DNA from 2 places in the Glutamicibacter sp. FBE19 genome. Region 1 is predicted to be linked to the other one. Evidence: predicted binding sites of a transcription regulator. Region 1 holds the regulator's gene; the other holds the start of a gene.
The links. The regulator LexA, encoded in region 1, represses DNA repair genes until DNA is damaged. The targets are predictions, from matches to a motif close to TCGAACANNTGTTCGA.

Region 1 (3,411 bases):
CCAGCAGTTCACGGAGTTCGGTGAATTCACGATCCGGGTATCTGTTGAGGCTGGTTGCTGCTTTTGCGACCTCTTGCGCAATGGCATCCACGACAGTTGGCGGAAGCGGATGAGTGTTCTCGTTGACATTCAGCTGAATGGGCACGTCGATTTGTGGTGCGCCATATGGGGATAGCCCGCGGAGATTCTCACGCAAGGGCAGCTGACTCAAAAGTTCACTGCGGTCATTCACGCAATAAGTCTACGTGCGTACCGGCTTGGCGGGTGAATCCGCTACGAGTCAAGGTAACAATCCCCTGCCTCGATCGATGCTCTAACCAGCGAGCACAGGGATCGACAGCGAGTCGCCAACGTGGATCTCGCTTCCCTGGAGGGAGTTGAGTTCCGAAATGTGGCTGACAGCAGAAGTGACGTCGTAGCCCTGGGCGTACTCCTTGGCCAAGCTCCACACGGTGTCGCCCGGGATAACGGTGACGTCCACAGTTTCGACGCCCGTTGGGAGTTCAGATGATGCCCTTGCATCTGAAGCGAACATCGAGAAGAAGAACGCTGCAGCTACGGTTAGCGCAAAAACTGGAATGCCCACCAAAACAGCCCAGCCGCGGCGGTTGATCCGGATCTTCAATGGGCTCTGGGTTTGATTTGAGTCAAGTGCGAGGGTTGCCATGACCTTATCTCCTCAAGATTGTGTAGCGATGCGAAGTTATATTCGATATGTAGATTTCGAAGACTTGTTCGAAACTAGTACATCTGTTCTAACAGAGCTTCGTCCGACTTGTCCAGAAGTTTTCGAACAAATCTTTGAAAGAAGCTCGCTTATCCACTAAGATTTCGAAGTAGACGAGCAATGAAAACATCACACCATCTGGCTCCGACAGTTTGGACTGCCGAACTTTCGACAGATAGCTAGGGAAGGCAAAATCTCATGTCAGCTTCACAACGCACTCCCCGATCGAATGCACGCTCGTTGACGATTCGCCAAAAGAAGATCCTGGAAACGATCCAGCGTGCCATCGGCAAGAACGGCTATCCACCATCCATGCGTGAGATTGGCGACTCGGTAGGACTCAAGAGCCTTTCGAGCGTCACCCACCAATTGAGCCAGCTGGAAAAGCTCGGGTACATTCGTCGAGATCCACGCCGTCCGCGCGCCATGGAGATTTTGTTGCCGCTGCAGTTGGCGGACGATGCTGAGAACTCAACGGCGTCGGAGGCCGCAGAGAGCAAGGCTGCCGAAGACGCGATGGTCATCGAGCTCAGCACGTCAGCCGATACGACCATGGTTCCATTGGTCGGCCGGATCGCTGCTGGTGGGCCGATCCTTGCTGATCAGTCTGTCGAAGATGTTTTCTCGTTGCCTCGCCAGCTGGTCGGACACGGCGAATTATTCATGCTCAAAGTCTCTGGCGATTCCATGGTTGATGCCGCTATCTGTGATGGTGACTGGGTAGTCGTCCGCCGTCAGCAGAATGCTGAAAACGGCGATATCGTCGCTGCATTGCTGGACGAAGAAGCCACTGTCAAAACCTTCCGGCAGCGCGATGGGCATACATGGCTGCTGCCCCAGAACTCACGCTACGAACCGATCTTGGGCGACGCGGCCAAGATCATGGGCCGTGTTGTTTCTGTGATGCGTTCGCTCTAATCGCATCTGGCATGAGGGGTGTTGGTGCGCAAGCATCAACACCCCTCAGTCGTTTGCTCCCTGCGATTTCGGTTTCGATTCGCACCGTTGTGCTGCGCTGAAGATCATCCAACGCTGAACTGCCGCTGAGAGCCGTCGTGGTTCTTCGTTGACCAATCGGCTAGCTGTCGACGTCACCAAATCGCGTGCGATGCCCCGAACGTCCAGATCCATGCGCTCATCGTTTGCGCAGAGGGCCAGGTATCGGCAGAGAATCCCGGCAAATAGGTTGCCATCGCCTCCTCCATCAAGCACCAGGGATCCGGCCTCGTCGGCCAGATGCCGGCGTGTGGCATGAACAAGTGCAGCAGCATGCTCCAAATCAGCTGCGGTACCTAATTCCAGCAGCGCGCCGAGCACCGGACCCTGGTTATAGGTATAGAGGTGATCTTCCAGTTTTTGGCCTGTTGAAGTGAGTCTGAGCCCATCAAGATATAAACCGTGCTGGTCGCTGAAGATGTTGGAATGCATCCAGTCAAGCAGCTTCCTGGCTTGTTCGCGATCACCGATGCGTGCGAAAAAGAGTGCGGCAGGAGCGTTGGCAGGGGCATTCTTGAAATCGCGTTTCCTCGACCAGTACAAGCCGCCATCGAGGACTTCGTCGATGCCGCTTTCCAATTGCTTGCGCAAAGTCGTTATTGCTCGTTTTGCACCGAGATGGCTGTGCCCTTCCAGCTTCCGGGAAAAAGCCAGCAACCTCTGGCTCGCCAGCGCCAGCCATGCCATATCGTCAAAGAAGTAGTTCGGGAAGACTCCGAAATTGCGAATGCGGATTCCTGCCAGCAGGTCTTTGGCACGGTGAAGTTCGCGCCGGGCTGCATCACGATCGCCAGCTTCCCAATAGCCCAGCCCGTCGTCAAGGATCGCATCCAGGTAGTGGGCCTGCCACCAGTAGTTCCACTCAGCAAACGGATGAGAAAATCCATTCATATCGCTGAGCATGCTTCCGTCATGCATCCGGTGCTGAAGGCTATAGGGCCGGCCAATCCACGTGCCTGGCAGGCGAAGGAGCCGATGGCCAAAACGCGCATGCGTATCTTCGGCTGCTTCACACGCCAGTTCCCTCATGGATTTCATCTTGCCTTCCGGAATTTGCCTTCCCTGTGGCGCAGACATTAGTGCATTCAACGAGCCCGAGTCACCGGGTCATTGCTTTCGAGCACCGGAAGTTACTTTTCAGCAGGCTTGAGGCGTTCCAGAACTCCAGAAATGACCTTCTTGTCTACTGTGGGCCACATCGGTGGCAGGGTAGCCTTCAGGAAGCTTCCGTAGCGCGCCGTGGCCATGCGCGAGTCCAATATGGCTACAACGCCCCGGTCGTTGACCGATCGGATCAGGCGTCCTGCGCCCTGCGCCAAGCGGATGGCGGCATGCGTAGCCGAAACCTGCATAAAGCCATTGCCACCATGCTTGGCGACGTCTTCGGTCCGGGCCTTCGAAATCGGGTCGTCGGGGCGTGGGAATGGAATCTTGTCGATGATGACCAGACGGCAGGAATCCCCCGGGACGTCAACTCCCTGCCACAGCGTCATCGTGCCAAAGAGGCAAGTGTCGCGTTCGTCTGCGAACTGTTCAACCAGGGATTTCATGCTGGCCTCGCCCTGGCACAAGATGTCCACGTCCAGCCGCTCGCGCAAGATGCTGGCGGCCTCTTCCGCCGAACGCTTCGAAGTGAACAGCGCCAGTGCGCCACCGCCGGATGCCTTGATGAGATCTTCAATCTCGTC
Region 2 (3,411 bases), on a different contig from region 1:
TGGCGGTTCTTCAGGTGATGTTGGTGGGTGGCTATCGAGCCCCATGAGCCTTTAGTTCAGTGGCATGTTTTGAACATGGAAGCCACGGTCGGGGGCATCTGTTCATGGGCCAGACGCAGATTGAACCAACCGCCTCAGGGGTGGAACTGAAGCGGCAATAGTAAGGGTCATGATCGGGGGTTGGCGCTGGTCTTTCACAGCAGAGTACGGTTTTGAGCAGCTTACGGGTGGCGCGTCCAAAAATTGCTCGCAGTGATAACTTGGATTGCGTGGACTCATGCATTTTCTTTTGGAATGCGGAATCTTCTTAGCCCCTGTGGCTGGAGGTAATCTGCCATGAAGTTCGAATATGTAAGTTCTTCACGATGCCGCCATCAGGAGTACGCGAAAGGTTTCCAGTCGCGGCAGGCCGTATCCGGGCGTCCGTTGCATCAAACCGTGTCTTGTTTCCTGGTAGGTAGCTCATCATTGCCATTAGGCGGGAATATCCTCGATATCCGGTGGTTTTTCATCGCCGTTGCGCGGACTGCTCCCCGTGTCCGGTGGCCGGTTGAGCCATTCTTCGAAAGAGCGCACCCAGTCAGCTTCACTCATGCACTGCGGATAGGGTTTATGCGCAAACCCCGTCGCCGGCGGCGCCGTGGATCGATACACCGTTCCCATTCCCGTGTTGATCAACATGGAATGCGGCCCGTGCTTAATGACAATTTCCTGCCAGCCAGGGGTTTCTTTTGCCTGATTGCACAACTTGCACCGGCCATCGGAATTAGTCACACAAGTATGCCCACCTAAATAGGCCTGGGTGACATGATCAATCTCTTCAATTAATCCATCGCAGAATGGCGTGCGGCAATGCCGGTCGCGCATCTTGATGAACTTCTTCATTTTCTCAGGGAAGATCCGCGCTTTGGAGTCCATCGCGATCAAGTCTTTATCTCCTGGAGCCGTATATAACCTGATTAGTTCAATGGTGGCTTCCATGGTCTCGACAAAGGCGGGGGACCGGGTGGCGGCCATCTCGGCCAGGGTCATATTGTTCAGGATCTCCTGGCCCGCAACTAGTTCACGAGCGTACTGTGGCGCAATGGTGCCATAACCCTCAAGGTTGGCAGGATCCCGGTCTCCGAGGAACAGGGTTTTATCGGTCATGACCAATCCCAGAGTGAAAGTGACCGGTATTTTTGCTTCCGGGTGGGTGCAGAAACTTGCGAAGTAGTCCGCTTCGATCTGTGTCCTCGTGCGGGGATCGCCTTTTGCTTTGAGGCTGCGGGCTTTGGCCTTCATCTCATTTTTCATCGCTAGTCCGGCGGTGATGGGAATGTTCCCGTTGACGCGCATCATCCCTGTCTCGGCATTCGGGGTGAACTTGATGAAGCGCTGTTCCTCTGCGGTCTTCTGTTCCTTGCACTGCTGATCCGAGGCATAGGTGAGGGTGAAGTCTTTGACCGTGTCACTGATTTTCTTGTTCCCGAGATTCTCAAGCATTTTCGGGTTCTTCGCGTACAGGTCATCAAATTCAGCGCGACGTTCTGCTTTGACGGAGCGCAGCGGGGTGAGGATGGCCCGCATTTGATCTTCGGTGAATTCACCGCGGCTGTAGGCTGCGGCCAGATGCGGAGTGCTTTCGAAGAGGATTCGGCAGTTCTCCAGATATGCACCGTAGCCATGGGAGTCGGTATGCCGGGCGAGGGCAATGGCCGCGGCGGCCCCGCGGTTCAGCTGCTTGAGTGCCTTGCTGCGAGAATTGCTCTCAGTATTGGTGCGGACCAGATCGATTTCCAGTTGATGGGAGAGAGCTGCCTGATGGTAGCGCAGGGACGAGATCGTGGATTCGATGTCGGCGATGGCGGTGGCGCACTCGCTTTTGCTGCCGTGTTCTTCAAGTGATGCCAGATCAGTTTCCAACGCTGTGACCACGGCGGTGAATCTGCCGTGGTCCGGTGGGTTGGGCCAGTCCCAGGAAGGGACTATTGTTTCGGACATATTCCAACTTTACGCCGCTAAATCGAATATGTCTTCGATAATTTGGCTACAGGTGGATAACTTTTAGGATACGGCAATATTGCAGGTCAGAAGTTGATTATTCGTGTTTCTGTGCAGGGTGGCCGGGGGTGCGAGTGCGTGATTTTGTGCGGAGCTAGAGCACTGCGCGGACCGAAGCTTCGAAACTTGCGATGTGGTCGCGAGCCAGGGTGCTGGCAGTTTCAGGGGCTTGATCGAGGACTGCTTTGAGCAGTGCCTGGTGCTCGGCGATATGCGCGTCGATGCTCGGCAGACGATCGAGGGTGAGACACCAGATGCGCGTGGCGAGGTTGTCGAGACGGATGAGGGTCTCTTCCAGATGGTGGTTGGCGGCTGCCTGGTAGATCAGGCGGTGCACGGCCAGGTCGTTTTCCATGAGGCTGCGCCGGGTCTCGTCGCCGGTGAGGTGGGAGATGGTGTGGAGGGTCTGCTCGATTTCGGCCCGGACGTGACCGCCACCCAGTGCGGCGGCCCGATCGGCCGCAAGAGGCTCGAGGGCGAGGCGCACTTCGGTAATGGCAGCGAGCTCGGTGATGTCCACGCGCGTGGCGAAGGTTCCCCGGCGCGGGTAGGAGTGGACCAGATGGTCGACCTCGAGCCGCTTGAGCGCTTCGCGCAGCGGGGTGCGGCCGATATTGAGCTCCTGGACCAGCTGGGCCTCGTTGATCGGCTCGCCCGGGGCGATATCCATCATGATCAGGCGATCGCGCAGTATCTGGTAGGCGCGATCTGAGAGGGATTCGCTCATTGGGGCTCCTCCTGCGGTGCGTAGCATCAAAGTAATTTTCGCGTACCCATTGACCGGGTTTCGCTTTCTATCATACAGTGAATCGCAGATTGATATATCAGTTGTCGGCAATTCATACATTGCACGCGTTACTGTCGAAGATTGGAGATTCACTGTGGCTGATCTGCTGCCTGAACACCCGGAGTTCCTGTGGGCGAATCCGGACCCCAAGAAGTCCTACGACGTTGTGATCGTCGGCGGTGGCGGCCACGGCCTGGCTACCGCGTACTTCCTCGCGAAAAACCATGGCATCACTAATGTCGCAGTCCTGGAAAAGGGGTGGCTGGCCGGCGGGAACATGGCCCGCAACACCACCATCATCCGCTCGAACTACCTGTGGGATGAATCGGCCGGCATCTACGAGAAGTCGCTGAAGCTCTGGGAGCAGCTGCCCGAGGACCTGGAATACGACTTCCTGTTCTCCCAGCGCGGCGTGATGAACCTGGCCCACACCCTGGGCGACGTGCGCGAATCGGTGCGCCGCGTGGAGGCGAACAAGCTCAACGGCGTGGACGCCGAATGGCTCGACCCTTCCCAGGTCAAGGAAGCCTGCCCGATCATCAACACCAGCGACAACATCCGCTACCCGGTCATGGGCGCCA

Region 2: a site for LexA is predicted at 2,006-2,021, ahead of H6F58_RS03290 (DUF222 domain-containing protein). Genes of this name have one in related genera too.

Annotation. Positions count from the first base shown of each region.
Region 1 covers NZ_JACKQN010000002.1:42,316-45,726, forward strand. The annotation lists gene H6F58_RS03830 (histidinol-phosphate transaminase) at 1-232, opposite strand, end outside; gene H6F58_RS03835 (LysM peptidoglycan-binding domain-containing protein) at 314-667, opposite strand; gene lexA (transcriptional repressor LexA) at 926-1,645, shown strand; gene H6F58_RS03845 (glycoside hydrolase family 76 protein) at 1,691-2,614, opposite strand; gene H6F58_RS03850 (ATP-dependent DNA helicase) at 2,854-3,411, opposite strand, start outside.
Region 2 covers NZ_JACKQN010000001.1:717,963-721,373, forward strand. The annotation lists gene H6F58_RS03290 (DUF222 domain-containing protein) at 475-1,983, opposite strand; gene H6F58_RS03295 (GntR family transcriptional regulator) at 2,138-2,770, opposite strand; gene H6F58_RS03300 (sarcosine oxidase subunit beta family protein) at 2,925-3,411, shown strand, end outside.